Regions from separate parts of the Streptomyces flavusporus genome, predicted to be linked through region 2. Evidence: riboswitches for the same ligand, from Rfam matches in the RefSeq annotation. Region 2 holds a riboswitch; the other holds the start of a gene.
What was found. Region 2 has a riboswitch for glycine ahead of gcvT (glycine cleavage system aminomethyltransferase GcvT). Riboswitches for the same ligand answer to the same signal wherever they lie in the genome.
Positions count from the first base shown of each region.

Region 1: linked by a shared signal. The riboswitch ahead of gcvP (aminomethyl-transferring glycine dehydrogenase) and the one ahead of gcvT (glycine cleavage system aminomethyltransferase GcvT) in region 2 are both predicted to bind glycine.

Region 1 is NZ_CP176503.1:8,196,663-8,211,675, reverse strand. Features, by position in the region: gene ACKTSN_RS38685 (amino acid transporter) at 123-2,078, shown strand; gene ACKTSN_RS38680 (DUF1707 SHOCT-like domain-containing protein) at 2,083-2,655, opposite strand; gene ACKTSN_RS38675 (TOBE domain-containing protein) at 2,759-3,154, shown strand; gene modA (molybdate ABC transporter substrate-binding protein) at 3,323-4,129, shown strand; gene ACKTSN_RS38665 (ABC transporter permease) at 4,126-4,956, shown strand; gene ACKTSN_RS38660 (ABC transporter ATP-binding protein) at 4,953-6,041, shown strand; gene gcvP (aminomethyl-transferring glycine dehydrogenase) at 6,100-8,985, opposite strand; glycine riboswitch at 9,162-9,257, opposite strand; gene ACKTSN_RS38650 (PRC-barrel domain-containing protein) at 9,371-9,742, shown strand; gene ACKTSN_RS38645 (DNA polymerase IV) at 9,752-11,137, opposite strand; gene ACKTSN_RS38640 (MerR family transcriptional regulator) at 11,256-11,900, opposite strand; gene ACKTSN_RS38635 (bifunctional nuclease family protein) at 12,163-12,636, opposite strand; gene ftsR (transcriptional regulator FtsR) at 13,155-13,892, opposite strand; gene ACKTSN_RS38625 (FHA domain-containing protein) at 13,935-14,765, opposite strand; gene ACKTSN_RS38620 (DUF881 domain-containing protein) at 14,956-15,013, opposite strand, start outside.
Region 2 is NZ_CP176503.1:3,123,689-3,138,701, reverse strand. Features, by position in the region: gene ACKTSN_RS14775 (L-serine ammonia-lyase) at 1-428, opposite strand, end outside; gene glyA (serine hydroxymethyltransferase) at 512-1,774, opposite strand; gene gcvH (glycine cleavage system protein GcvH) at 1,789-2,166, opposite strand; gene gcvT (glycine cleavage system aminomethyltransferase GcvT) at 2,275-3,393, opposite strand; glycine riboswitch at 3,428-3,536, opposite strand; glycine riboswitch at 3,537-3,636, opposite strand; gene ACKTSN_RS14755 (AAA family ATPase) at 3,880-4,548, shown strand; gene ACKTSN_RS14750 (enhanced serine sensitivity protein SseB) at 4,617-5,423, shown strand; gene ACKTSN_RS14745 (enhanced serine sensitivity protein SseB C-terminal domain-containing protein) at 5,607-6,407, shown strand; gene ACKTSN_RS14740 (ABC transporter permease) at 6,749-7,756, shown strand; gene ACKTSN_RS14735 (ABC transporter substrate-binding protein) at 7,827-9,623, shown strand; gene ACKTSN_RS14730 (ABC transporter permease) at 9,734-10,732, shown strand; gene ACKTSN_RS14725 (ABC transporter ATP-binding protein) at 10,729-11,823, shown strand; gene ACKTSN_RS14720 (ABC transporter ATP-binding protein) at 11,838-13,394, shown strand; gene ACKTSN_RS14715 (trimeric intracellular cation channel family protein) at 13,460-14,137, shown strand; gene ACKTSN_RS14710 (thioesterase family protein) at 14,163-15,008, shown strand.

The sequences.
Region 1 (15,013 bases), 5.1 Mb from region 2:
ACGGAAGCTTGACGCCGATGGACCTCTGGTGCGCGGGCCCATGCGTCACTCTCCGCATACGCTGAGGGCGCCGTCCGCGTGATGGCCGAACCGCACGCAAGCCGTACATCAGGAGCACGCCGATGGCCACCACCGAGCATCCGCCGCCCAGTCGCCTGCGCGGCTGGATGCTGGAGGGGCTGTCCGACATCGGCAAGGGCGGCGGCCCCCAGGGACCCCACGCCCAGCCGGCGCCCCCACACGAGGGCCAGCCCTGGTACCGGGTGATGTGCCTGACCGGTGTGGACTACTTCTCGACCCTCGGCTACCAGCCCGGCATCGCCGCCCTCGCGGCCGGTCTGCTGTCGCCCGTCGCGACCATCGTGCTCGTGATCGTCACCCTGGCGGGCGCGCTGCCGGTGTACCGGAGGGTGGCCGAGGAGAGCCCGCACGGACAGGGCTCAATCGCGATGCTGGAGCGGCTGCTCACCTTCTGGAAGGGCAAGCTCTTCGTCCTGACCCTGCTCGGCTTCGCCGCCACCGACTTCCTGATCACCATCACCCTCTCGGCCGCGGACGCCTCGACCCACCTGGTGGAGAACCCGCAGCTGCACGATGCGCTGCACGACAAGCAGATGCTGATCACCCTCGTGCTCATCGCGCTGCTCGGCGCGGTGTTCCTCAAGGGCTTTCTGGAGGCGATCGGCGTCGCGGTGGCTCTGGTGGTGGCCTACCTGGCGCTGAACGCCGTCGTCGTGATCGTCGGCCTGTGGCACGTCATCACCGAGGGGCATGTCGTCACCGACTGGTCGAACGCCCTGACCGCCGAGCACGGCAACGTCTTCGTCATGATCGGCATGGCCCTGATCGTCTTCCCGAAGCTCGCCCTGGGCCTGTCCGGCTTCGAGACCGGCGTCGCCGTGATGCCCCACGTCAAGGGCGAGGCGGGGGACACCGAAGAGGACCCCAAGGGCCGGATCCGGGGCACCAAGAAGCTGCTCACCACGGCCGCACTGATCATGAGCGGCTTCCTGATCACGACCAGTTTCATCACCACCCTCCTGATCCCGGGGCAGGAGTTCGAGGAGGGCGGCAAGGCCAACGGCCGCGCCCTCGCCTATCTGGCGCACGACTACCTGGGCAACGCCTTCGGCACGGTCTACGACGTCTCGACGATCGCCATCCTGTGGTTCGCCGGCGCCTCCGCGATGGCCGGACTGCTCAACCTGATGCCCCGCTATCTGCCCCGCTACGGCATGGCCCCGCACTGGGCCCGCGCCGTGCGCCCGATGGTCATCGTCTTCACCCTGATCGGCTTCCTGGTCACCTGGATCTTCGACGCCGACGTCGACGCCCAGGGCGGCGCGTACGCCACCGGCGTGCTGGTGCTGATCAGCTCGGCCGCGATCGCGGTGACCATCGCCGCGCGGAAGGCCGGCCAGCGCAACTGGACGATCGCCTTCGCGGTGATCTCGGCGGTGTTCCTCTACACGACGGTCCTGAACATCATCGAGCGCCCGGACGGCGTGAAGATCGGCGCCTGCTTCATCGCGGGCATCATGATCCTCTCCCTGGCCTCCCGGCTGGCCCGCGCCTTCGAGCTGCGGGTGACCAGCGTGACGCTCGACGACATGGCGGAACGATTCGTCCGGGACATCGCCAGCCGCAAGATCCGGTTCATCGCCAACGAGCCCGACAAACGCGACATCGCCGAGTACCGCGACAAGATCGAGCAGATCCGCCAGGACAACGACGTCCCCGGCCAGGAGGACTTCGTCTTCGTCGAGGTGACGGTCACCGACCCGTCCGAGTTCGAGTCGGGTCTGACGGTGCGCGGCGAGGTCATGCACAACCGCTACCGGGTCCTGACGCTGGAGTCCTCCTCCATCTCCAACTCCCTGGCCGCGCTGCTGCTGCACGTCCGCGACACCACCGGCCGCACCCCGCACATCTACTTCGAGTGGACCGAGGGCGACCCCTTCGCCAACTTCCTGCGGTTCTTCCTCTTCGGCCAGGGCGAGATCGCCCCGGTCACCCGGGAGGTGCTGCGCGCGGCGGAACCGGATCCCGCACGCCGGCCACGTGTGCACACGGGCTGAGCGGTCAGCGCCGGAAGCCTCGCCGAGGAGCGCGGGTCACGACCCGGCCGTAGCTGAGGCGACCGCACACCTCCACGCGCAGCACCACGGGCCCGTCCGCACCTCTGGACCCGCGCGTCCTGATCTTGGAGTAGTCCGTGACCAGGGCATCGGTGTCCACCACGACGCCGGGCCGCGTCACCAGCCGCAGCGTGCCGCCCTGCATGTCGAGCTCGATGCGCAGGGTGTCGTACGTGAGGACGGCCTCGGTGAAGTCGAGCGTCACGTCGCCCCAGGTCGACTCGATCGCCAGCCGCCGCGGCACCGCCCAGGCACCGTCCCGCCGGACCGAGCTGCCCTCCTGCTCGATACGGACGACATCCTTCGCCTCGGCCACGACGGGCAGATCGCCGGTCAACGCGGCCAACTCCCCCATGGTCCGGGCGGACAGCGCAGCCCCGACCCGTTCGTCGAGCTCCTCGGCGGTCAGCCGGCCGTCCCCCGCGGCAGCGGTCAGCACCTCCACGACGCGGTCCCGGTCCGCATGCGAGGCCCGCACCTCGGACGACGTACCCGAACCCAAGAGCTCGGCTGACATACCCTCACCCCGATCACCCATCACGAGTTAACGCTATATCGCGTTATATCCAATGGCCAACCCCGCGTCCACCAGGCACGCCTGCCGCCCTATCGTGACCGGCATGCACTCCTACACGATCGGCCAGGCCGCACGCCTGCTCGGCGTCAGCCCCGACACCGCACGCCGCTGGGCCGACGCCGGCCGGGTGGCGACCCATCGGGACGACAGCGGACGCCGGCTCATCGACGGGCGGGACCTGGCCGCGTTCTCGGTCGAGCTCGCCAAGTCCGGCAGCGGCGAGGAGGAGGCCCCGTACACCTCGGCCCGCAACGCCTTCCCCGGCATCGTGACCGCGATCAAGCTCGGCGATGTCGCGGCCCAGGTCGAGATCCAGGCCGGGCCCCACCGACTGGTCTCCCTGCTCACCCGCGAGGCCGTCGAGGAACTCGGCCTGGAGGTCGGCATGGAGGCGACGGCCCGCGTGAAGTCGACGAACGTCCATATCGACCGCGCCTGACACGCCCCGAGCCGCACATGCGATCACCCATCGCACATTAGCCTCGATCGTGCGATGCGACAGTCGACTCATGCCTTGCATCTGCGCCAGTATGATCGACGCATCGGAAGAGTCCGGCGGGCTCTTCCTCCAGCGGACAGAGGGAGTGAACCCGTGAGTGGACCCGTGATGCCCCGTCCCCGACACCGGGCCCTGCGGGCGGCCGGCGCCGGAGCCGCCGCGCTGCTGGCGCTGAGCGCCTGCTCCTCCTCGTCCGATTCCGGCTCCTCGGCCGCCGGGTCCGACGCGTCGGACCGGCTCACCGGCGAGGTGACCGTCTTCGCGGCCGCTTCGCTCGAGGAGAGCTTCACGACGCTGGGCAAGGAGTTCGAGAAGCAGCACCCGGGCACGAAGGTCACCTTCAGCTTCGGTGGCAGCGACTCCCTCGCGGCGAGCATCACCGGCGGCGCCCCGGCGGACGTCTTCGCCGCCGCCAGCCCCAGGACCATGGCGATCGTCACCGACGCCGGTGACGCTTCCGGCACCCCGACCACCTTCGTCCGCAACCAGCTGGAGATCGCCACCCTGCCGGGCAACCCCGACAGGATCTCCTCCCTCGAGGACCTCACCGAGTCCGGCCTGAAGGTCGTGCTCTGCGACGAGTCGGTGCCGTGCGGCGCCGCCGCGCAGAAGGCGCTGGACGCGAGCAGGCTGAAGCTCACCCCCGTGTCCTACGAGCAGGACGTCAAGAGCGCCCTGACGAAGGTGGAGCTGAAGGAGGCCGACGCGGCGCTCGTCTACAAGACCGACGTGAGGGCGGCGGGTGACAAGGTGGAAGGCGTGGGCTTCCCCGAGTCGGCCGATGCCATCAACGACTACCCGATCGCCCTGCTCAGGGACGCGCCCAACGCCGAGGCGGCCAAGGCCTTCATCGACCTGGTGAAGTCCGCCGAGGGGCAGAAGGTGCTGACCGGGGCCGGGTTCCTCGCGCCGTGACGGAAACCCTCAAGGGCGGCCCCCGGCGAGGCCGGCTCCGCAAAGGTACCCGCGGGGTGCCGCTGCCCCTGCTCGTTCCGGCGCTGGCAGGCCTGGCGTTCCTGCTGCTGCCGCTGATCGCCCTGCTCGTACGCACTCCCTGGCGCACCCTGCCGGATCAGCTCACCAGCCCCGCGGTGTGGGAGGCCCTCCGGCTGTCCCTGTTCTGTGCCACGGCGGCGACCGCCCTGAGTCTGGTGATCGGAGTCCCGCTGGCCTGGCTGCTGGCCCGCGCGGACTTCCCCGGCCGCCGACTGGTCCGTGCCCTGGTGACGCTGCCGCTCGTGCTGCCGCCGGTGGTGGGCGGTGTGGCACTGCTGCTGGCGCTCGGCCGCAACGGCGTCGTCGGGCAGTGGCTCGACTCCTGGTTCGGGATCACCCTGCCGTTCACCACCGCGGGCGTGGTCCTCGCGGAGACGTTCGTGGCGATGCCGTTCCTCGTCATCAGCGTGGAGGGCACCCTGCGGGCGGCCGACCCCCGCTACGAGGAGGCGGCCACGACCCTGGGCGCTTCCCGTTTCACCGCCTTCCGCCGCGTCACCCTGCCGCTGATCGCCCCGGGCATCGCCGCCGGCGCGGTGCTGGCCTGGGCCCGGGCACTCGGCGAGTTCGGGGCGACGATCACCTTCGCGGGCAACTTCCCGGGCCGTACGCAGACCATGCCGCTCGCGGTGTACCTGGCCCTGCAGAACGACCCGGCCGCGGCGATCGCCCTCAGCCTGGTCCTGCTCGCCGTGTCCATCGCCGTCCTCGCAGGCCTGCGCGACCGCTGGATGACCGCCTCATGACCCACCTCGACGACTCCACCGCCCCCACCTCGGGTGACGTGCACGGCGAGGGGCTCGACGCCCATCTCGTCGTCGACCGCGGCCCCTTCCGCCTCGACATCACGCTCACCGCAGCGCCCGGCGACGTCGTCGCCCTGCTCGGCCCCAACGGCGCCGGAAAGACGACCGCCCTGCGCGCCCTGGCCGGGCTCGCCCCGCTCACGGCCGGCCATCTCCGGCTGGACGGCACCGAGTTGGACCGTACGCCGCCCGAATCCCGGCCGGTCGGCGTCGTCTTCCAGGACTATCTGCTCTTCCCCCATCTGACGGCCCTGGACAATGTGGCCTTCGGACCGCGCTGCCACGGCGCGACGAAGGCGGAGGCCCGCAATCAGGCCGCCGCGTGGCTGGACCGCATGGGCCTCGCCGACCACGCCGGCGCCAAACCCCGCCGTCTGTCCGGCGGCCAGGCCCAGCGCGTCGCCCTCGCCCGCGCGCTGGCCACGCACCCCCGGCTGCTGCTCCTCGACGAGCCCCTCGCCGCCCTGGACTCCCGCACCCGCCTGGAGGTGCGTGCCCAACTACGGCTCCATCTCGCCGACTTCGAGGCCGTGGCGGTACTGGTCACACACGATCCGCTGGACGCCATGGTCCTGGCCGACCGGCTCGTGGTCGTCGAGCACGGCCGGATCGTCCAGGAGGGCACACCCGCCGACATCGCCCGCAGCCCCCGCACGGACTACGTGGCCCAACTCGTCGGCCTGAACCTCTACAAGGGCACGGCAGCGGGCCACACCGTCCACCTGGATGCCGGCCCCGCCATCACCACCACCGAGGACCTCACGGGCCCGGTCTTCGTGGCCTTCCCGCCCGGCGCCGTCACCCTCTTCCGGGACCGCCCCACCGGCGCCAGCGCCCGCAACCTCTGGCGCTGCGAGGTCACCGGCCTGGAGACCCACGGCGACCAGATCCGTGCCGCCCTCACCGGCGAGCTCCCCCTCACCGCCGACCTCACCACGGTCGCGGCCGCCGAGCTCGACCTGCACCCGGGCGCCTCGGTCTGGGCCACGGTCAAGGCCACCCAGACGCACGCCTACCCGGCCTGAAACGAGGTGCGGGCCCCGCATCGAACGGCGAGGCCCGCACCTGCGTACTCGGTCGTACTCAGTCCTCGTACGCGTCCAGCGGCGGGCAGGAACAGACCAGGTTCCGGTCGCCGAAGGCCTGGTCGATTCGGCGCACCGGCGGCCAGTACTTGTCCGCGGCCGAGACACCGTCCGGGAAGACGGCCTCCGTACGGCTGTAGGCGTGCTCCCACTCACCGCCGAGCGCCGCGGCCGTGTGCGGGGCGTTCCGCAGCGGGTTGTCGTCGGCCGGCCACTCACCCGAGCCGACCTTCTCGATCTCCGCCCGAATCGCGATCATCGCCTCGCAGAACCGGTCGAGTTCGGTCAGGTCCTCGGACTCGGTCGGCTCGATCATCAGCGTCCCGGCCACCGGGAAGGACATCGTCGGCGCGTGGAAACCGTAGTCGATCAGCCGCTTGGCGACGTCGTCGACGCTCACGCCGGTCGCCTTGGTCAGCGGTCGCAGATCGATGATGCACTCGTGCGCGACCAGCCCGCCGGGGCCGGTGTAGAGCACCGGGTAGTGCGGTTCGAGCCGCTTGGCGATGTAGTTGGCGCTCAGGACCGCCACCTGCGTGGCTCGCTTGAGCCCCTCACCGCCCATGAGCCGGACGTACGCCCACGAGATCGGCAGGATGCCCGCAGACCCCCACGGCGCGGCCGAGATCGGGCCCACACCGGTCTCCGGACCGGCCTCCGGCTGGAGCGGGTGGTTCGGCAGATACGGCGCCAGGTGCGACCGTACGGCCACCGGGCCGACGCCCGGACCGCCTCCGCCGTGCGGGATGCAGAACGTCTTGTGCAGGTTGAGGTGCGAGACGTCACCGCCGAAGTGCCCCGGCTTGGCCAGCCCGACCAGGGCGTTGAGGTTGGCGCCGTCGACGTACACCTGGCCGCCGGCCTCGTGCACCTGCGCGCAGATCTCGGAGACGTGCTCCTCGAACACCCCGTGCGTCGAGGGGTACGTGATCATCAGCACCGCCAGTTCGTCGCGGTACTGCTCGATCTTGGCCCGCAGATCCTCGACGTCGATCTCACCGTCCTCGGCGGTCTTCACGACGACGACCTTCATCCCGGCCATCACGGCGCTGGCGGCGTTCGTTCCGTGCGCGGAGGACGGGATGAGGCACACGGTCCGCTGCTCGTCGCCGTTCGCCCGGTGGTACCCGCGCACCGCGAGCAGACCGGCCAGCTCGCCCTGCGATCCGGCGTTGGGCTGCAGCGACACCTTGTCGTAGCCGGTGACCTCGGCGAGACGTTCCTCCAGCTCACGGATGAGGGTGAGGTAGCCCTGCGCCTGCTCGGCGGGTGCGAAGGGGTGCAGCTGCCCGAACTCGGGCCAGGTGACCGGCTCCATCTCGGTGGTCGCGTTGAGCTTCATGGTGCAGGAGCCCAGCGGGATCATGCCGCGGTCCAGCGCGTAGTCGCGGTCGGCGAGCCGGCGCAGGTAGCGCAGCATCGCGGTCTCGGAGCGGTGCTGCTGGAAGACGGGGTGGGTCAGGTAGTCGTCGGTGCGCAGCAGCGCGGCCGGCAGCGCGTCCTCGGTGCCGGCGTCCAGGGCGTCGACGTCGCCGTCGACCCCGAACGCGGCCCATACGGCGCTCAGTTGGGCCCGCTTGGTGGTCTCGTCGCAGGCGATCGAGACGTGGTCGGCGTCCACGAGGTGCAGGTTCACGCCGCGGTCTCGCGCGGCCGCGACGACATCGGCCGCCCGGCCCGGCACCCTTGCGGTGAGCGTGTCGAAGTAGGCGCCGTGGACGGTCTCGACGCCGCCGTCGCGCAGCCCCGCGGCGAGGATGGCGGCGTATCGGTGTGTGCGCCTCGCGATGCCCTTCAGGCCCTCGGGCCCGTGGTAGACGGCGTACATCCCGGCCATGACGGCGAGCAGCACCTGGGCGGTACAGATGTTGCTGGTCGCCTTCTCCCGGCGGATGTGCTGCTCACGCGTCTGCAGTGCGAGCCGGTAGGCCTTGTTCCCGTCGGCGTCGACCGAGACGCCCACGAGGCGGCCGGGCAGGCTGCGGGCGAACTTCTCCTGCACGGCCATGTATCCGGCGTGCGGCCCGCCGAAGCCCATCGGCACGCCGAACCGCTGGGTCGTACCGACGGCGATGTCCGCGCCGAGCTCGCCCGGCGACTTCAGCAGCGTCAGCGCCAGCAGGTCAGCTGCGACGGTGACCAGTGCGCCCAGCTCGTGCGCCTGGTCGATGACCGGCTTGATGTCGCGTACGGCCCCGGAAGCGCCCGGGTACTGGATGAGCACGCCGTTGATCTCACGCTCGGCGATCTCGGCCGGGATGCCGTCACTGAGATCGGCGACGACGACCTCGGCGCCGGTCGGCTCGGCGCGGGTCTCGATCACGGCGATGGTCTGCGGGAACGCGTCCGCGTCGACCAGGAAGAGGCCCTTCTTGTTCTTGCCCATGCGCCGGGACAGGGCCATGGCCTCCGCCGCAGCCGTGCCCTCGTCGAGCAGCGAGGCGCCCGAGGTCGGCAGCCCCGTGAGGTCGGCGACCACGGTCTGGAAGTTCAGCAGCGCTTCGAGCCGCCCCTGCGAGATCTCCGGCTGGTACGGCGTGTAGGCGGTGTACCAGGCCGGGTTCTCCATCACGTTGCGCAGGATGACGGGTGGGGTGAACGTCCCGTAGTAGCCGAGCCCGATCATGGAGTCGAGGACCTGGTTGCGGTCGGCGAGCGAGCGCAGCTCGGCCAGCACCTCGGCCTCGGTGCGCGCGCCCGGCAGGTCCAGGGCGTCGGCGTTCTTGATCACATCCGGTACCGCGGCGGCGGTGAGCTCGTCGAGCGAGCCGTAGCCGACCTGCGCGAGCATCTTGGCCCGCGCCTCCTGGTCGGGCCCGATGTGGCGCTGCTCGAAGGGCGTGCCCTGTTCGAGCTCGGAAAGCGGAATGCGATGGGCGGTCATTGCGGAGGCCTCCTGGTCTGACGCGACCTTCGAGGGGCACCACGGCGCGGGTACCCCGGCGGCCTCCCCCTCTGTCATCTCAACCTGAGAGCTTCACCGGACCGCCCGAGGACGTCCGGCTTGCACCGTCGGTGAGAGCGGAAGCCGTCGACACCCGCTCTGCTTTCCAGAGTGACCTCGTCCGTGCGGTACGTGGGCCTGAGAGATTCCGGGGAGGATTTGCTCCTTCGGCGCCTCCGATGGTGTCCGGAGGACTCTCCCGCACGGGGTCAGCAGCCGTTTGCCAGACTACCAGCGAGGTCAACGCCCGGCGTTCGAGTGGCCGCGTGCCCCAATGTGCTCTTTCGTAGTGCTTACGGATGAGTTGCGAGCAAGTGGAGGGCCCGTGCAGACCGACATCGATCCGCGCAACCTGATCGGCCGCAAGGCCTTCGACCGCAACGGCAACAAGATCGGCACGATCGACGAGATCTACCTCGACGACGCAACCGGCGTCCCGGAGTGGGCCGCGATACGCACCGGCCTGTTCAGCAGGGACGCCTTCGTGCCGCTCGAGCCCAGCGAGCTGATCGAGGGCAGTCTGCACGTCCCCTTCGACCGCGCCCTGATCAAGGACGCCCCCGACTTCGGCGTGGGCCGTCACCTCTCCCCGGAACAGGAGCTCCAGCTCTACCACCACTACGGCCTCGACGTGGCCCCTCCGCCCCGGCTCCCGGACCACGACTTCGGCAAACTGGCCGGCACGGACGACTCCTGACCGCAGGGCTCAACCCCCAACCGACGAACCACCCTCCGGGCCCGAAGCCACCCGCTCCCCGGGTCTTCGCGCCACCAATGGCGGCGGATCCGCCGACTCCAGCGCGGAATCGTCGATCCGGAACGTCCGCACCCGCCCGGGCTCCGAGTCGGGCGTCTCGAACCGCACGGTCACCCTCCCCAGTCCGCTCCCCTGCACCCACCCGTGCCCGTACTCGGCGTGCCGTACGTCGTGCCCCGCGGGCCATCGCCGCTCGACCGGCACAGCCGCACCCTGCACGGGCTCGTCCACCACGTCCTCCGCCGACCCCTCCGCCCGCTCCCCCGCGGCCTGCGCGAACAGATCCTCCTGCGTGTAGTCGGCGAGCCCGCTGACCCCCACTCCGAGCAGCCGCACGCCGCCCGTGGTGTCCACGGAGTCCAGCAGCCGGGCCGCGGCCTCGCGCACCACCGCCGGATCGTCCGTGGGCCCGCGCAGCGTCTCGGACCGGGTCAGCGTGGAGAAGTCGTATCGCCGAACCTTCAGCACGATCGTCCGCCCCGACAGCCCTGCGCCGCGCAGCCGCCGCACACACCGGTCCGCGAGCCGCTGCACCTCCAGCCCCACCCGGAGCCGGTCATGGATGTCCATGTCATAGGTGTCCTCGACCGACACCGACTTCGTCTCCCGCTCGGCGACCACCGGCCGGTCGTCGCGGGCCAGCGCCATGGCGTACAGCGCGTGCCCGTGCGCCTTTCCCAGAAGTCGTACGAGCTCGTCCTCGCCCGCCTCGGCGATCTCGTCGATCGTGGTGATGCCGGCCCGCCGCAGGTGGTCGCCCGTCGCGGGCCCCACCCCGGGAAGCGTCCGCACCGACATCGGCCCGAGCAGCGCCCGCTCGGTCCCCGGCTCGATCAGCACCAGCCCGTCGGGCTTGGCCTGCTCGGAGGCGATCTTCGCGAGCATCTTGGATGCGGCGAGACCGACGGACCCCGTGAGCCCGGTCACGGCCCGTATGTCGGCCCGCAGCTTCATCCCCGCCAACCGCGCCGACTCCTCGTCCCAGGCCCCTCCCCCGGCCTCCAGGTCCACGAACGCCTCGTCCAGGCTCAGCGGCTCCACCAGCGGCGACAGGGCCCGCAGCAGCTCCATCACCTGCTCGCTGATCGTCCGGTACAGCCCGAAGCGCGGCACGAGATACGCGGCGTTCGGCGCGAGCCGACGCGCCTGGGCCATGGGCATCGCCGAATGCACCCCGAACACCCGGGCCTCGTACGAGCAGGTCGCCACCACCCCGCGGGGCCCGAGTCCGCCCACGATCACGGCCTTCCCGCGCAGGCTCGGCTTGGACGCCTGCTCCACCGAAGCGAAGAAGGCATCCATGTCGAGATGCAGGATCGTGGGCGCGGTTCTCACATCTCCGATGCTGCACCACGCCACTGACAATGCGGCGGCACGGCCACGACAGCGCGGCCTGCACACCTACCGACGCGGCGCCCGGCAGGCCACCAGAGGCGCCGGGCGGCCGCGTCGCTCAGACCGCCCGATTGCGCCGTCGTGCCAGCTCATCCGCCGGGTTGTGCCCGACGAGCGTCTCGCCGGTGTCGATGCGCTCCCCGTGCAGCTGTGACAACGCGCTCTCGACGTCCCGCCACACCACCCCGACCGCGATACCGAAGATCCCCTGGCCGCCCTGGAGGAGCGCATGGACCTCGTCGGGCGAGGTGCACTCGTACACGGTCGCGCCGTCGCTCATCAGCGTCATGCGTTCCAGGTCGCGGAAACCGCGTTCCCTGAGGTGCTGCACGGCCGTGCGGATGTTCTGCAGCGACACCCCGGTGTCGAGGAACCGCTTGACGATCTTCAGGACGACGACGTCCCGAAAGCTGTACAGGCGCTGCGTCCCGGACCCGTAGGCGGGCCGCACGCTGGGCTCGACGAGCCCGGTGCGGGCCCAGTAGTCCAGTTGCCGGTAGGTGATGCCGGCGGCCGCACAGGCCGTCGGGCCGCGGTAACCGATCTGCTCGGACGTCATGGACGCCGCCCCTCCGCTGGTGGGAATGGGCGTCGGTCGCTGCGGAGTGTGATCGGCCGCCCTGCCGGGGAGCGGGTACGGACCGCTCTCCCCGAGACTGCGTCCGGGGGCACCCCCACCCGTACCGTCGCCGCTGCTTCTCACGCCGACCTCCGTCCTTGACCTGCCTTCTCGACGGTAGGCAGTCACCAAGGGTGCGTCAACGATCGCCACACTCGGCACGCCGAGTGATAATCACCCTAAGAGTGGTTTCCCGCCCCCAACCGTGGGGAAAGGCTAGCCGAATGCGCTTGCGGGGAGCCGCGAGACGCCCTCACCGGCCGTCGGCAATTGCCGGTACGGAGGCCGTCACCGACCGCAGGACGACCCGTCGAGGATCTTCACGTCCGCCTGGGCCGACCACGTCTTACTGGCTGCTGGTGCCGAAGTCCTCGGGCGAGATCTGGTCGAGGAACTCGCGGAACTTCTCCACCTCGTCCTCCTGCTCGTCCGGAATCGCGATACCGGCGTCGTCGAGCACGCCGTCGCTGCCGTAGATCGGCGTTCCGGTGCGCAGGGCCAGCGCTATGGCATCGGACGGACGGGCGCTCACCTCGACCCCGCTGGCGAAGACCAGCTCGGCGTAGAAGACACCTTCACGCAGATCCGTGATGCGCACTTCGGTGAGCTCCTGGCCGACGGCCTCCAGCACGTCCTTGAACAGGTCGTGGGTCAGCGGTCGCGCGGGGGCCATGCCCTGCTGGGCGAAGGCGATCGCCGTCGCCTCCCCCGGCCCGATCCAGATGGGGAGGTAACGGTCGCCTCCCACTTCGCGCAGGAGCACGATCGGTTGGTTGGAGGGCATTTCGACCCGGACACCTACGACATCGAGCTCGTTCACACAGCAACCCTAGGCCGTGCCCGGGACGTTTGGGTAGTCGGGCCGACATCGGAGCCCCGATCCGGCTTTCCCCAACCCCACCGAACCCCCACCGGCCCACCCGACGCCCCCGGCAACACGCCGCTCCCCGCCCAGACCCACGCCGGTACCTCGAAGAAGCCCTGCACCGGGCAGCACGGTCCGTCCGAAGCCCATACCGCCCCACCCGAAGCCACCCTCAGCCCCGCACCGCCCCGCGCGAACCACGCAAACCCCTCCACCGACCCGCCGCCCCGCGCGAACGCCCCGAAGCCGCCCCCACCAACCCACACGGCACCTCCGCAGATCACACCGTCCCAGCCCCGCGTAGCCCCGCATGCAGTCCGAAGTCCTCAGCCGTCACCCGCACGGCGTCCGCCGACAGATCGCATCGTTCCTGCCCAGACCCACGCCGTCCTCCGCGGCCGGTCCAGGCTCGTCCGCCGATCCGAGCCGTACAGGCCGCGAGCCACACGCCCCTGCCGGCAGGCCGCCCTCAGTCAGGGCAGTCGCACGCCCAGCGCGGTCTGCACAAGCGCCGCGTGCAGCTTCACCGTGAGCCCGGCCAGCTCCTGCACACGGGCCTCCGCGTGCGCCCTGGTCTGCGGATTGCGGTGCCGCTTCAGCGGAGCCACCACCTGGTCCACCAGCCCGGCCTCACGGTCGGCAGCCGCCTTCATCACCCGTAGGTGACGCGGCTCGATGCCGAAGCGTCCCAGCTCGGCGACCAGCGAGGCCACGGTGGCGGTCTCCGCGTCGTACACCCCGTCCGACAGCGGAGTGATCAGCCCGTACGACTCCCACTCCGCGAGTTCCTGCTCTCCGATACCGGCGGCCGCCAGCAGCTCCGCCCGCCCGATGCGCGCCGCCGTCGGTCTCTCGGAGGACTCCGGCGGGGCTTCACCGTCACGCTGTCGGCCCAGCGCGGGCAGCCGCACCTCCTCGCCGCGCTCCATCGCGTCGAAGTACTCGCGGATCACCTTGAGTGGGAGATAGTGGTCCCGCTGCATCCTCAGTACGTGGCCGAGTCGCTCGACATCGGCCGCACTGAACTTGCGATATCCCGAGGGGGTCCGCTGCGGCTCGATGAGCCCCTCGGACTCCAGGAAACGGATCTTGGAAATGGTGACTTCGGGGAACTCCTCGCGCAGCACGTTCAACACCGTGCCGATACTCATCAGCCCGCTGTCCGCGGCGGTGATGCCGTTGCCGGCACCACCGCTCGGTGTATGAAGCATGGACCTTCCCTGGGGTCCCCCCGGACGAAGCCCGGGGGACGGTCAGATGCCCTGCCGGCTCGCGTAGAAGACCAGCCGATACTTGCCGATCTGTACCTCGTCACCGTTCGACAGAGCGACCTGGTCGATCCGCTCACGGTTGACGTACGTGCCGTTCAGACTGCCCACGTCGGCCACCGTGAACGAACCGTCCGGGCTGCGGCGGAACTCCACATGCCGCCGCGAGACCGTCACGTCGTCCAGGAAGATGTCGCTCTGCGGGTGACGCCCGGCCGTGGTCAGGTCGCTGTCCAGGAGGAAGCGGCTGCCCGAGTTCGGCCCGCGACGCACGACCAGCAGCGCGGAACCCAGCGGAAGAGCGTCCACCGCAGCCTGCGCCTCGGGCGAGAGCAACGGCATCGGGGTCTGCCCGGTGGCCTCGGCGTCGTAGGCCTCGAGACCGCTGATGGAGATCGTGGAGGTCGTCTCGGACGGACGCTCGGCGGCCGCACCCGCCCGCAACGGCGCACCGCAGTTGGAACAGAAGCGGCTGCTCTCCGCATTGCGGTTACCGCACCTCGTACACACCAGGGCCGACATGGACGGATCCTCCTGCCGCGGCTGCCCCGCCGGGGCATTGGACGCGTACGGGCCGGCGGAAAACCCTCCACCCGTACTTGAGGTTGACGGTTGCCCGAAACCTATGCCGCCGGACTGGGCAGGGTCAACCGTCGGCGCGCCCTGACCTCCGGAAATGTCACCGCCCGGACCAGCGACCTGGTCGCGGAACAGTGGGCGCTGGCCCTCTGCGTCAGGCTGTGCGCGATGACGAGCGGTGGCGTTGCCGCTGCCTTCTCGTGCGCTCTTGCCGAACAACTTCGCAAACAACTTCACGGGCGATTCCCCTTGACCTCAACAGACCCGCCCGTGGGGCAGGACGAACCCTGACTGCACACTCCGGCCGACCCGGACATCCTCACAACGTCCGTATCCACCAGACAGTTTCCACCACGCACCACCCATTCGGTGCGCCGACCCCCCGCAACCTCATGCCCTCGCCGGACGACCCCCATGCACCCCCGGTTCACTGGGAGGACGACCGAGCGTAGTCAGGTCGCTTCGCCGCTCGCAAGGCGTCCACA
Region 2 (15,013 bases):
TTGGAGAGGAGTTCGGCACCGGCGGTGTCGTAGGCCCACAGGGTCATGCCGTTGGCGTGGTAGGGGAGGGTTTTACGGCGGTGCAGGACCAGGTCGTCGTCGTAGGCGAAGGCGATCTCGTGCTCGCCGAGGAGGCGGATCCGGCCCACGGACCTGATGTCCTCCACCCGCTGGTCGGCGGTCTCGACGTCGACGGTCCGCGGCGAGGCGCCCTCCAGGCCGAGGAGTACCGCCTTGGGTGTGCCGTGCCCGTGCCCGGTCGCGCCGAGGGAGCCGTACAGCTCGGCGCGTATCGAGGCGACCGAGTCCAGCAGGTCCTCGCCCCGCAGCCGGCGGGCGAACATGCGGGCCGCGCGCATGGGGCCCACGGTGTGGGAGCTGGACGGGCCGATGCCGATCGAGAACAGGTCGAAGACCGAGATGGCCACGGTGACTCCTCAGGAACAGGGGTGGAACAAGGTGCGGGGCACCGCGCTCACCTCCCAGTGTGCGCGGTGCCCCGGGAGGCGGGTTACTTCGTCAGGCCGGGGTACAGCGGGTGCTTCTCCGCGAGGGCGGCGACCCGGGCCTTCAGCGACGCCGCTTCGTAGGACGGCTTCAGCGTCTCGGCGATGACGTCCGCGACCTCGGCGAAGTCCTCGGTCGTGAAGCCGCGGGTGGCCAGCGCGGGCGTACCGATGCGCAGGCCGGACGTCACCATCGGCGGGCGCGGGTCGTTCGGGACGGCGTTGCGGTTGACCGTGATGCCGACCTCGTGGAGCCGGTCCTCGGCCTGCTGCCCGTCGAGCTCGGACTTGCGCAGGTCGACGAGGACCAGGTGGACGTCCGTACCGCCGGAGAGCACATCCACGCCCACGGCCTTCACGTCGTCCTTCACCAGGCGCTCGGCCAGGATGCGGGCGCCCTCCAGCGTCCGCATCTGCCGCTCCTTGAACTCCTCGGAGGCGGCGACCTTGAACGCCACCGCCTTCGCCGCGATCACATGCTCCAGTGGGCCGCCCTGCTGCCCCGGGAACACCGCCGAGTTGATCTTCTTGGCGAGGTCCTGGACGGACAGGATCACACCGCCGCGCGGGCCGCCCAGCGTCTTGTGGGTCGTGGTCGTGACCACGTGCGCGTGCGGCACCGGGTTCGGGTGCAGTCCGGCCGCGACCAGCCCGGCGAAGTGCGCCATGTCGACCATGAGGTACGCGCCGACCTCGTCCGCGATCCGGCGGAACGCGGCGAAGTCCAGCCGGCGCGGGTAGGCCGACCAGCCGGCGACGATCAGCTTCGGCTTGTGCTCCTTGGCGAGGCGCTCGACCTCGACCATGTCGACCACACCGGAGTCGTCGACGTGGTAGGGCACCACGTTGTACAGCTTGCCGGAGAAGTTGATCTTCATGCCGTGGGTCAGATGCCCGCCGTGCGCGAGGTTCAGACCCATGATCGTGTCGCCGGGCTTGAGCAGCGCGAACATCGCGGCCGCGTTGGCCTGCGCGCCCGAGTGCGGCTGCACGTTGGCGTGCTCGGCGCCGAACAGCTCCTTGATGCGGTCGATCGCGATCTGCTCGACCACGTCGACGTGCTCGCAGCCGCCGTAGTAGCGGCGGCCCGGGTAGCCCTCGGCGTACTTGTTGGTCAGGACCGAGCCCTGCGCCTCCATGACCGCGACCGGCGCGAAGTTCTCGGAGGCGATCATCTCGAGGGTGGACTGCTGACGGTGCAGCTCGGCGTCGACGGCGGCGGCCACCGCCGGGTCGAGCTCGTGCAGCGGGGTGTTCAGTACGGACATACGGCTACGACTCCTCAGCCGGCGGTGTGGGCGGCGTACTCGTCGGCGGAGAGCAGGTCGGCCGGCTCCTCGGCGACGCGCACCTTGAACAGCCAGCCGCCCTCGAAGGGGGCGGAGTTCACCAGGGACGGGTCGTTCACCACGTCCTCGTTGATCTCGGTGACCTCGCCGGAGACCGGGGAGTACAGGTCGCTGACCGACTTGGTCGACTCCAGCTCGCCGCAGGTCTCGCCCGCGGCCACCGTGGAGCCCACCTCGGGGAGCTGGGCGTAGACGACATCGCCGAGCGCGTTGGCCGCGAACTCCGTGATGCCGACCGTCGCGACGCCGTCCTCGACGGCCGACAGCCACTCGTGCTCCTTGCTGTAGCGCAGCTGCTGGGGGTTGCTCATGGCCTGAATTCTCCTGTATGCGAGGGAGTGCTGGTGAATGGGGGACTGCTGGAACTGCGGATGACCAGGCAATATGTGCCGAGCGTCACGCTGACGTGGGGCCGGTGGCTACTTCTGGCGCTTGTAGAAGGGCAGCGCCACGACCTCGTACGGCTCGTGGCTGCCCCGGATGTCCACGCCGACCCCGGGTGTGCCCGGCGCCGAGTGCGCGGCGTCGACGTACGCCATCGCGATCGGCCTGCCCAGCGTGGGGGAGGGGGCACCGGAGGTGACCTCACCGATCACCGCGCCGTCGGCGACCACGGCGTACCCGGCGCGCGGCACCCGGCGGCCCTCGGCGACCAGGCCGACCAGGACGCGCGGCGGCTCGGAAGCGGCACGCTCGGCGGCCTCGGCGAGGGCCGCACGCCCCACGAAGTCGCCCTCCTTGTCGAACTTCACGACCCGGCCGAGCCCGGCGTCGAAGGGCGTCAGCGAGGTCGACAGCTCGTGCCCGTACAGCGGCATGCCCGCCTCCAGGCGCAACGTGTCCCGGCAGGACAGCCCGCACGGGACCAGGCCGACGCACTGGCCGGCCTCGGTCAGCGCCTGCCACAGCGCGACGGCGTGCTCCGGCTGCACGAACAGCTCGAAGCCGTCCTCGCCGGTGTAGCCGGTGCGTGCGATCAGCGCGGGGACGCCGGCGACGGTGCCGGGCAGGCCGGCGTAGTACTTCAGCCCGTCGAGGTCGGCGTCGGTGAGCGACTTCAGGATGCCGGGGGCCTCCGGGCCCTGGACGGCGATCAGGGCGTACGCGTCCCGGTCGTCGCGGACGTCGGCGTCGAACCCGTCGGCCCGCTCGGTCAGCGCGTCGAGCACCACCTGGGCGTTCGAGGCGTTCGCCACGATCATGTACTCGGTCTCGGCGAGCCGGTAGACGATCAGGTCGTCGAGGATGCCGCCGTCCGCCCGGCAGATCATGGTGTAGCGGGCGCGGCCGACCTTGACGCCGCCGATGTTCCCGACCAGCGCGTAGTCCAGCAGGGCGGCGGCCTGCGGTCCGGTCACGGTGATCTCGCCCATGTGGGAGAGGTCGAAGAGCCCGGCCCGGTTACGCACGGCGAGGTGTTCGTCGCGCTCGGAGCCGTAGCGCAGGGGCATGTCCCAGCCGGCGAAGTCGGTCATCGTCGCGCCGAGCGAGCGATGCAGGGCATCGAGCGCGGTGCGGCGGAGTGCGGTACTGCTCATCGGTCGGTCTCCAAGGGCATGACGGGAAGGTCGTTCCTCCCCATCTGTCATCGGAACCTGAGAGGTTCGCCATGACCGTTTGTTGGTCCTGGCTTGCACCTTGGGTGGGGCCGCTGCACGCAGGGCCCGCTTTTCAGATGTGCCTCGCCCGCGCGGTAACGGGGCCTGAGAGATTCAAGGGAGGGACTTGCTCCTTCGGCGCCCCGACGGCAGTGCTGCCGGGGACTCTCCCGCGCGGATTCAAGCGGCCGGTATGCAGTTGGCGCGGCCATCATTGCATGCATCGGCCGGGTGCGGCAGGGTCACCTTGCCGGGCCTTTACCGGGCCCGCGAACAGCGGCCGCGCAGATTCCGCACAGCCGGGCGGGGCATGCTGTAGCAGCGCTGTTGCAGGAAGGGGACGGAAACAGGAGACATCGAGCATTACCTTCTCTTTACACTCGACGGGGATGGGACTCGTGAACCGCCCCAGGGAGGACGATCACGGTGAACAGGACCACGGCGTACGCCACCACCTCGGGCCTCGCGCTGCCCAAGCAGCCGACCACCCCGGCCAGGGAGGCGTGCGCTTCGCTGCCGTCACCCGTCGTCCGCGACCTGCGCGAGCGGGAGGGCCGCAGCCCGCATGCGCTGCTCTTCGGGCCCCGCGACCTCGTCGTGGTCACGGGCCTGCCCGGCAGCGGCAAGTCGACCCTGATGCGCAGGGCGGTGCGCGGACTGCGCGTCGACTCCCAGGACACCCGCGACCGCTGGGACGGCCGCATGCCCGCCCGGCTGCCGTACGCGGTCTACCGGCCCCTCGTCCGCCTCGCCCACTACGCCGGACTGCGCCGCACCCTGCGCACCGGCGAGGGAGTCGTCGTGCACGACTGCGGTACGCAGGCCTGGGTGCGCGCCTGGCTGGCCCGCGAGGCCCGCCGCCGCGGCGGCACACTGCACATGCTGCTGCTCGACGTCACCCCCGAGCAGGCCCTGGCCGGCCAGCGCGAGCGCGGCCGAGGGGTCTCGCGGTACGCGTTCCTGCGCCACCGCCGGGCCGCCGACCGCCTGGTGCGCCGCACGGAACGCGGTGACCTGCCGCACGGCTGCGGCGGCGCGGTCCTCCTCGACCGGGAGGCGGCGGACACCCTGCGCCGCATCGGCTTCGTGGGCTGAGGGGACCTGCTCGGTGCGGGGCGTTAGCCTTTCAGCCGCAGCAGAGGTACGGAGCAGGCGGTAGGCAGATGGACGACTTCCCGGCGGACTTCCCCCCGGACCTTTCCGGGGGTTTCCCGGCGCAGGCGCACCCCCATCCGCACGGCGGATGGCCCGGCAACGAGTTGGAGGAGGTGCTGTCGGCCTCCCTCGGCGTGCCCTCGGTCGGCGGCCGGATCGTCGAGGTGCTGGGCCGCAGCTTCGTGTGGGTACCGCTGCCGAACGGCGGCGGCCCGCACAGCGGCCCGCTCGACCTGCCCACGCTGGACATCGAGGGCCAGGCCTACGTGCCGGTCTTCAGCTCCGAGGAGCAGTTCCGGCAGGTCGTCGGCTCCCACATGTCGTACACCGTGGCCCCGGCCGTGGAGTTCGCCCGCGGCCTGCCCCCGCAGGCGGGCATCGTCGTCAACCCGGGCGGCGTGGTCGGCATCCCGTTGCCGCCGCCCGCCGTGGCCGAACTGTGCCGGGCCGGGCGCACCCCGCTCGACGGGCTCACGAGCGGCGGCCGCGTCCGCCTCTTCGAGCCCGACTGGCAGGACGACCCGGTCGACTTCCTCGCGGCGGCGTCTGCGGAGTTCGAGGGCATCGGCGTGGTCCTGACGGCCCGTCGCTGCCTGGCGGCGATCGAAACGGCGGACCCGGTGATGTTCGTAGGAGTCGAACTCTCCCAGCGGGAGGGCGATCTACGGGCAGCTCCCTTGGACGCGCTGGGCCGGGCGTTGGGCAAGGTCCCGATGAAGTGGCCGGTCAACCTGGTCCTCATGGACGTGGCGCAGGATCCGGTGGTCACCTGGCTGCGCGAGCGGGTGCGCCCCTTCTACCAACGGGGCCTCTAAAACTTCCCCGAGGGGCAGCCGGCCCAGGGGCGCGGGGCCGTGTCGACATGCGGCTCCGCCGCGTGGGCCCGACCAGCCCAGAACAACCCGCATCCGCAAGACGACACGGAGCCCCGAGCTGTTGGGCGGGCGGGCTTAAGCTAGGTGCTCGAACGAGGGCGTTGCACGAAGGGGCGGTAAAAGGTGAGCGCGAGCGGTACGGCCGCGGCCGGCCAGGTCGAGCACATGCTGCGCCAGGTGACGCCGGGGCGTTACGACGCCTACGAGGCACTGCTGCGCGCCCTCGCGACCCCGTCCTCCGGCCAGATCTGGATGCTGCTCTGGCACGGCCAGGCCGGCTCCCCGGACGCCCAGTACGGAAACATGGAGGTCGAGGGCTACGGCTACGCCCCGTGCGTCACCTCGGCCCAGGAGCTGTCGGCCAGCGGCTGGAACCGCTCCTATGAGGTCGTCGACGGAGTCGACGTCGCCCGCACCCTCTACCCCGACCACTACGGCCTCTGGCTGAACCCGCACGCCCCCGGCGGCGGCGTCGGCATCCCCTGGCTCGACCTGCGCCGGATCGCCACCGGCCTGGACCGACAGCCGGCGGGCCCGCTGCGACTGTCCGAACCCGGCATCCAGATTCCGCAGTTCTATGCCCTTTTGTCGCAGAACGCCCACCGCACCCCAGCCGTCCGCTCGTTGCGCCGCGCCTGGGTGCAGCCCTCGCTCGGGGCGCCGTATCTCGCCATCGGGCTGGATGTGTACGACACCTCGCCGCCCGCTGTCGACTCGGTGCGCGCGATGATGCAGCAGTCCATCGGCGCGGTCCCGGACGGGCTGCCGGTGTCGACCGTCGCGATGTCCGACGAGTACGACCCGGTCGCGATGTGGCTGCGCGCCAATGCCCGCCCCTTCTACGACCGTGAGGCACACACAGCCGCCCCGGTCCAGGCGCCGGCGGCCGGGTACGGCTTTCCGCCGGCCCAGGGACGGTACTGACCGGAACCAGCCCCTGGCGCTCCCGCGGTCCGTACCAGGGCTTCTTCTTCGCGCGTAGACAAGGGTAGAAAGGCGCCCCTTGTCCCAATTGCACAACTTGGTCCCCGTCCGCCCCCCGTTAACCGCTGTCCGGATAACGGAAAACCCAGAACAGCATCACGGTTGTGCATCCATTCACCGTCAAGTCTGGCGACAGATCGCCAAAGCGTTGAAGACTCCCCCTCCGGGGGTGTTCTTCCGCGTCTTCGTCCGGAGGGCGCCCCTGTGTGCGACGGATTGATCACGCCGCTACAGCGGCAAGTGCGGGCCGGCTACCGCCGGTTGAGAGGGGTCCCTGCCAGATGACGGCACCATTGCACGAGCCGACCGCGGAAGCGGCCCCGAGTGCGGCCGAGGAAGCGGCGCTGGTCAGCGGCGACGCGAAGGCCGTACAGGGCCGTTCCTTGGGGCGGATCGCCTGGGAGCGCCTCAAACGCGACAAACTGGCCCTCACGGGCGGCATCGTGGTGCTTCTCCTCATCCTGGTCGCCGTGCTGGCACCGGTCATCACCGGACTGGTCGGGCAGGACCCCGAGGCCCACCACGAGGACCTGATCGACCCGCTCTTCGGCACCCCCATCGGCTCCTTCGGCGGCATCAGCGGCGAGCACCTGCTCGGCGTCGAACCGGTCAGCGGCCGCGACATCTTCGCCCGGATCGTCTACGGCGCCCAGATCTCGCTGCTCGTCGGCTTCCTGTCCGCCGTCGTCGCCGTCGTTCTCGGCACCGTGCTGGGCATCCTCGCCGGCTTCTTCGGCGGCTGGGTCGACTCCGCCATCAGCCGGGTGATGGACGGACTGCTGGCCTTCCCGCAGCTGCTGTTCATCATCGCGCTGGTCTCCGTCATGCCGAACGAGATGCTGGGACTGACCGGCACGGGCGTGCGTCTGTTCGTGATGATCCTGGTCATCGGCTTCTTCGGCTGGCCCTACATCGGACGCGTGGTGCGCGGCCAGACGCTCTCGCTGCGTGAGCGCGAGTACGTCGAGGCGGCCCGATCGCTGGGCGCCGGGCAGCTGTACATCCTCTTCAAGGAGCTGCTGCCCAACCTGGTCGCACCGATCATCGTCTACACGACGATGATGATCCCCACCAACATCCTCACCGAGGCGGCACTCAGCTTCCTGGGCGTGGGCGTCAAGCCGCCCACGGCCTCGTGGGGGCAGATGCTCTCGAACGCGATCGACTACTACGAATCGGACCCCATGTACATGGTGGTCCCCGGCGTGGCGATCTTCCTCACCGTTCTTGCCTTCAACCTCTTCGGCGACGGCGTGCGTGACGCGCTGGACCCGAAGGGCTCCCGCTGAACTGCCGTACCCCAAGCGACCCGTGGCCCAAAGCACGGGGTCTCTCATCTAATCCGGAGGATCCGAGATCGTGACTACCCAACGCACCTCAGGGCGGCGCAAGCAGGCCATGGCCGCTGCCGCCGTGGTCGCCGCGCTGCTGACCACGGCGGCGTGCGGCGGCGGCAACGGCGGCAGCGACGGTGGCTCGAAGGACGGCGCGGCCGGTTTCGACGCCGCCAACAACAAGGTCGCCCAGGCCAACCTGGCCAAGAAGGGCGGCACGCTGAAGTTCGCGGGTGCCCAGGACGCCGACTCGTGGGACACCACGCGCGGCTACTACGGCTTCATGTGGAACTTCTCCCGCTACTACGCCCGCCAGCTCGTCACGAACAAGGCCGAGCCGGGCAAGGCCGGCGCCGAGCTGGCGCCCGACCTCGCCACCGGGCTCGCCGAGGTCTCCGACGACGGCAAGACCTACAAGTACACCCTGCGTGACGACGTGACGTGGGAGGACGGCAAGCCGATCACCTCCAAGGACGTCAAGTACGGCATCGAGCGCGTCTGGGCGCAGGACGTGCTGGCCGGCGGTCCGGTGTACCTGAAGGACGTCCTCGACCCCAAGGGCAAGTACCAGGGCCCGTACAAGGACAAGTCCAAGGACAAGCTCGGTCTGAAGGCCATCGAGACGCCCGACGACAAGACCATCATCTTCAAGCTGCCGAAGGCCAACTCGGACTTCGAGGAGATGCTGGCCCTGGTCTCCGCCTCGCCGGTGCGCCAGGACAAGGACACCAAGTCCAAGTACGGCCTGCACCCGTTCTCCTCCGGCCCGTACAAGTTCGAGTCGTACGAGCCCGGCAAGTCCCTGAAGCTGGTCCGCAACGAGAACTGGAAGCAGTCCTCCGACCCGATCCGCAAGGCCTACCCGGACGCGATCACGGTCAACTTCTTCTCCAACGCCAATGACATGGACCAGCGCCTGATCAACGGCGACTACCACCTGGACATCAACCAGACCGGCATGTCGCCGCAGGGCCGCACCACCGCCCTGAAGGAGCACAAGGCCAACCTGGACAACCCGGTCTCCGGCTACATCCGTTACGCGGTCTTCCCGCAGAGCGTGAAGCCGTTCGACAACGAGCACTGCCGCAAGGCCGTGATCTACGGTGCCGACCACGTCTCCCTGCAGACCGCGCGCGGCGGCCCCATCGCCGGTGGTGACATCGGCACCAACATGCTGCCGCCGTCCGTCCCGGGCTCCGAGGGCCAGAAGTACGACCCGTTCGAGCTCGCCACCGCCAACAAGAGCGGCAACGTCGCCAAGGCCAAGGAAGAGCTGAAGGCCTGCGGCAAGCCCAACGGCTTCAAGACCACCATCGCGGTCCGCAACAACAAGCCGGTCGAGGTGGCCACCGCCGAGTCCCTCCAGGCGTCGCTGAAGAAGGTCGGCATCCAGGCCGAGATCGACCAGTACGACGGCTCGCAGACCAGCGGCATCATCGGCAGCCCCTCCAACGTCAAGAAGAAGAAGTTCGGCATCATCATCATGGGCTGGGGCCCCGACTTCCCGACCGTCCAGGGCTTCGGTCTGCCGCTGTGGGACAGCAGCTACATCCTTGAGAGCGGCAACAACAACTACGCCCTGATCAAGGACAAGACGATCGACGGCCTGTTCGACGACTACGTCAACACGCTGGACGACGCCAAGAAGGCCAAGATCGCCACGGAGATCAACCACAAGGTGATGGAGGGCGGCTACTACCTGCCCTTCGTCTTCGAGAAGTTCATCAACTGGCGCTCGAGCGACCTGGCGAACGTCTACACGTCCGACGGCTACAGCGGCATGTACGACTTCGTCAACCTCGGCCTGAAGAACTCGAAGTAAACCCGGCACACCCGCCGTACGGCACGAAAGGCAGGTGAAGGCCGGCGTGGCGTGACCACGGGCCATCGGACGACCTCCGGTGGCCCGCGGTCCGCGGCGGGCCGAGAGCTGTGCTCACTTACCTCATCAGGCGGCTGTTCGCCGCCGCAGTGATGCTGGTGGTCATCATGGTGGTGGTCTTCAGCATCTTCTTCCTCGTCCCCAAATGGGTGGGCGTCGACATCGCCACGAGCTTCGTGGGCAAGCAGGCCGACCCCGCTGCCGTCGAGGCCGTGCGGACGAAGCTGGGTCTGGGCGAACCGATCTACGTTCAGGTCTGGGAGTTCTTCAAGGGCATCTTCGCGGGCCGCACCTACGCGGCCGGCGGTGACGTCACGCACTGCTCCGCGCCGTGCTTCGGCTACTCCTTCCGCAGCGAGCAGGCCATCTGGCCGGTGCTCACCGACCGCCTCCCGGTGACCCTGGGTCTGGCGCTCGGTGCCGCGCTGCTGTGGCTGGTCTTCGGTGTCGCCGCCGGTGTGCTCTCCGCGCTCAAGCGGGGCACCCTGTGGGACCGCGGCGCCATGGTCGTCGCACTGGGCGGCGTCTCCCTGCCCATCTACTTCACCGGTCTGCTGAGCCTGGCGATCTTCAGCTACGGACTCGGCTGGATCGACGGGCAGTACGTGCCGCTGGAGGAGAGCTTCTCCGGCTGGCTGGGCGGCATGATCCTGCCGTGGGTCACCCTCGCGTTCCTGTACGCGGCGATGTACGCCCGGATCACCCGCGCCACCATGCTGGAGATCCTCGGCGAGGACTACATCCGCACCGCACGCGCCAAGGGCCTGCGGGAACAGGTGGTCATCGGCAAGCACGCGATGCGCTCGACGATGACGCCGATCCTGACCATGCTCGGCATGGACCTCGGCGCCCTCATCGGCGGCGCGATCCTGACCGAGACCACGTTCAGCCTGCCCGGCCTCGGCCAGGCGGTGCTCAACGCCATCAAGACCCAGGACCTGCCCATCATCCTGGGCGTCACCCTGATCACCTCCCTCGCGGTGCTCCTGGCCAACCTCGTGGTGGACATCCTGTACGCCGTGATCGACCCCCGAGTGAGGCTCGCATGACCGAACTCAGCAAGACCGGAGCGGCCGTGGGCGAGCCCACCACCGCTGCCGCCCCGACCGCCTTCCTCGAAGTGCGCGACCTGAAGGTGCACTTCCCGACCGACGACGGCCTGGTCAAGTCCGTCGACGGGCTCAGCTTCCAGCTGGAGAAGGGCAAGACCCTCGGCATCGTGGGCGAGTCGGGCTCCGGCAAGTCGGTGACCTCGCTCGGCATCATGGGCCTGCACACCGCCGGCCAGTACGGCAAGCGCAAGGCGCAGATCTCCGGCGAGATCTGGCTGAACGGCACCGAGCTGCTGTCCGCCCCCGCCGACCAGGTGCGCCGGATGCGCGGCCGCGAGATGGCGATGATCTTCCAGGATCCGCTGTCCGCGCTGCACCCGTACTACACGATCGGCCAGCAGATCGTGGAGGCGTACCGCATCCACCACGACGTCGACAAGAAGACCGCCAAGCGGCGCGCGGTGGAGATGCTCGACCGGGTCGGCATCCCGCAGCCCGACAAGCGGGTCGACAGCTACCCGCACGAGTTCTCCGGCGGTATGCGTCAGCGCGCGATGATCGCGATGTCGCTGGTCAACAACCCCGAACTGCTCATCGCGGACGAGCCGACCACGGCCCTCGACGTGACCGTCCAGGCGCAGATCCTCGACCTGATCCGCGATCTGCAGAAGGAGTTCGGCTCCGCCGTCATCGTCATCACCCACGACCTGGGTGTCGTCGCCGAACTGGCCGACGACCTGCTGGTGATGTACGGCGGCCGCTGCGTGGAGCGCGGCCCGGCCGAGAAGGTGTTCTACGAGCCCCGCCACCCCTACACCTGGGGCCTGCTCGGCTCGATGCCGCGCCTGGACCGCGAGCAGCAGGAGCGCCTCGTCCCGGTCAAGGGCTCCCCGCCCTCCCTGATCAATCTGCCGTCCGGCTGCGCCTTCAACCCGCGCTGCCCGTACGCGGACATCCCGAAGGACGACGTCACCCGCACGGTCCGCCCCGAGCTGACCGAGGTCGGCAGCCGACACTGGGCCGCCTGCCACATGTCCCCGGAGCAGCGGGAGCGGATCTGGACCGAAGAGATTGCGCCGAAGCTGTGAGCGAGGAAAAAGCAGTGAGTAGCCCTGCGCAGAGCGACGGTGCCACGCTGACCGCGGACGCCGCCCCCGGCGAGACCCTGCTGAAGGTGACCGGGCTGCAGAAGCACTTCCCGATCCGCAAGGGCCTGCTCAAGCGGCAGGTCGGCGCGGTCCGTGCGGTGGACGGCCTCGACTTCGAGGTGCGCTCCGGTGAAACCCTCGGCGTCGTGGGCGAGTCCGGCTGCGGCAAGTCGACGATGGGCCGCCTGATCACCCGGCTCCTCGAACCGACGGCCGGCACCATCGAGTTCGGGGGCAAGGACATCACACACCTCGGCGTCGGCGGGATGCGTCCGCTGCGCCGCGATGTGCAGATGATCTTCCAGGACCCGTACTCGTCGCTGAACCCGCGCCACACCATCGGCACGATCGTCGGCGCCCCCTTCCGGCTGCAGGGCGTCACGCCCGAGGGCGGCATCAAGAAGGAGGTCCAGCGGCTGCTGTCGGTGGTCGGTCTCAACCCCGAGCACTACAACCGCTATCCGCACGAGTTCTCCGGCGGCCAGCGTCAGCGCATCGGCATCGCCCGCGCGCTGGCCCTGAATCCGAAGCTGGTCGTGGCCGACGAGCCGGTCTCCGCGCTGGACGTGTCGATCCAGGCGCAGGTCGTGAACCTGCTGGACGACCTCCAGCAGGAACTGGGCCTGACGTACGTGATCATCGCGCACGACCTGTCGGTCGTCCGGCACGTCTCCGACCGGATCGCGGTGATGTACCTCGGCAAGATCGTCGAGCTCGCCGACCGGGACAAGCTGTACCGGTCGCCGATGCACCCGTACACCAAGGCCCTGCTCTCGGCGGTGCCGATCCCGGACCCCTCCCGCAAGTCGGCCAAGAGCGAGCGCATCCTGCTCAAGGGCGACGTGCCCTCGCCGATCTCCCCGCCGAGCGGCTGCCGCTTCCACACCCGGTGCTGGAAGGCGACGGAGATCTGCAAGACCACCGAGCCGCCGCTGCTCGAGCTGCGCCCCGGCCAGCAGGTGGCCTGCCACCACCCGGAGAACTTCGAGGACCAGGCCCCGCAGGACACGGTGCTGCTCACCGCGGCCAAGGAGGCGGCGGAGCTGGTGGCGGACGAGGTGCTCGCGGAGTCGGCGGAGACGAGCGCGGCCGTGGCGAAGGCGGTGGCCGCGGAGTCGGCGGGGTCGGATTCCGGGGAGCCGGCGGACTCGGCCGCGGCGGGCTCGTCGGGTTCGGATGCGGCGGACTCGGCCGCGGCGGGCTCGTCGGGTTCGGATGCGGCGGACTCGGCCGCGGCGGGCTCGTCGGGTTCGGATGCGGCGGACTCGGCCGCGGCGGGCTCGTCGGGTTCGGATGCGGCGGACTCGGCCGCGGCGGGCTCGTCGGGTTCGGATGCGGCGGACTCGGCCGCGGCGGGCTCGTCGGGTTCGGATGCGGCGGACTCGGCCGCGGCGGGCTCGTCGGATTCGGACACCGCGGACTCGTCGGGTTCGGACTCGGACTCGGAGCCCTCGGAGGAGACCGTGACCTCCGACGGCGCCGACGAGAACCCGAAGGCGTCGGACAAGTAGCCGTGTGACGGGGCGTGCACCTTGCTTCGGCAGGTGCACGCCCCCTCGCGCGTCAGAATGTTCGGGTGCTCCAGCAACTGTTCAGCCCTTCCGTCCAGCACACGCTCGACCTGATCGGCATCTTCGTCTTCGCCATCTCCGGCGCGCTGCTGGCCGTCCGCAAGAACTTCGACGTCTTCGGCATCGCCGTCCTCGCCGAGGTCACCGCGCTGGGCGGCGGGCTGTTCCGGGACCTGGTCATCGGGGCCGTACCGCCGGCCGCGTTCACGGATCTGGGGTACTTCGTCACCCCGCTGTTCGCCGCGCTCCTCGTCGTCTTCCTGCACCCGCAGGTGGAACGCATCCAGACCGGCGTGAACGTCTTCGACGCGGCCGGCCTCGGCCTGTTCTGCGTCGCGGGCACGACGAAGGCGTACGAGTACGGACTCGGCCTGCACGCCTCCGCGGCCCTCGGCCTCGCCACCGCCGTCGGGGGCGGTGTGCTGCGGGACGTCCTCGCCAACGAGGTGCCGTCGCTGCTGCGCTGGGACCGCGATCTGTACGCCGTGCCCGCGATGGTCGGCGCCACGATGGTGGCGCTCTGTATCCGCTTCGACGCCCTGACCCCGCTGACCAGCGGAATCGCGGCCGTGATGGCCTTCGTGCTGCGGCTGCTGGCGATGCGGTACCACTGGCGGGCGCCGCGTGCGTGGAACCGGCGGTCGACGGTGCGTGAGGAGGAACCCTCAAAAGCTACCGCTTAGTAATTTTCTGTTGTACCGTACCGGCATGGCTCAGGCATCCCAGGCGACCATCGGCAACAGCGAGTTCGACCGAGACACCGCTGTCACCCGGCGCGCGGAGGGCGTCTACGACATCGACCTCTCGGCCGACTGGACGATCATCAACGCCGTCAACGGGGGCTATCTGCTGGCCGTCCTGGGCCGCGCCCTCGCCGACGCCCTGCCGCACCCGGACCCGTTCACCATCTCCGCGCACTACCTGACCGCCTCCCGGCCGGGCCCCGCGGTCGTCCGCACGCATGTCGTGCGCACCGGCCGGACCCTGTCGACGGGCCAGGCGTCCCTCTTCCAGTACGACGAGCAGGGTGGCGAGGTCGAACGGATCCGCGTCCTCGCCTCGTACGGCGACCTCGAGACGCTCCCCGACGACGTCCGTACGACCGCGAAGCCGCCCGCCATCCCGCCGATGGACCAGTGCTTCGGGCCCGAGGACGGACCCGCCCCGGTCCCCGGCAGTTCGGCCATCACCGACCGCCTGATGCTCAAGCTCGACCCCTCGACCCTGGGCTGGGCCCTCGGCTCGCCGTCCGGCAAGGGCGAGATGCGGGCCTGGTTCGGGCTGAAGGACGGCCGGGACGCCGACCCCTTCTCGCTGCTTCTGGCGGTGGACGCCCTGCCGCCCACCGCCTTCGAACTCGGTATCTCCGGCTGGGTGCCGACGGTCGAACTGACCGTGCACATACGGTGCCGACCGGCGCCGGGCCCCCTCCGGGTGTCCATCACCACCCGCAACCTCGCCGGCGGTTTCCTCGAGGAGGACGCCGAGGTGTGGGACAGCGAGGACCGGCTGGTCGCCCAGTCCCGACAGTTGGCGCGGGTCCGGCTCGGCTGACCGCG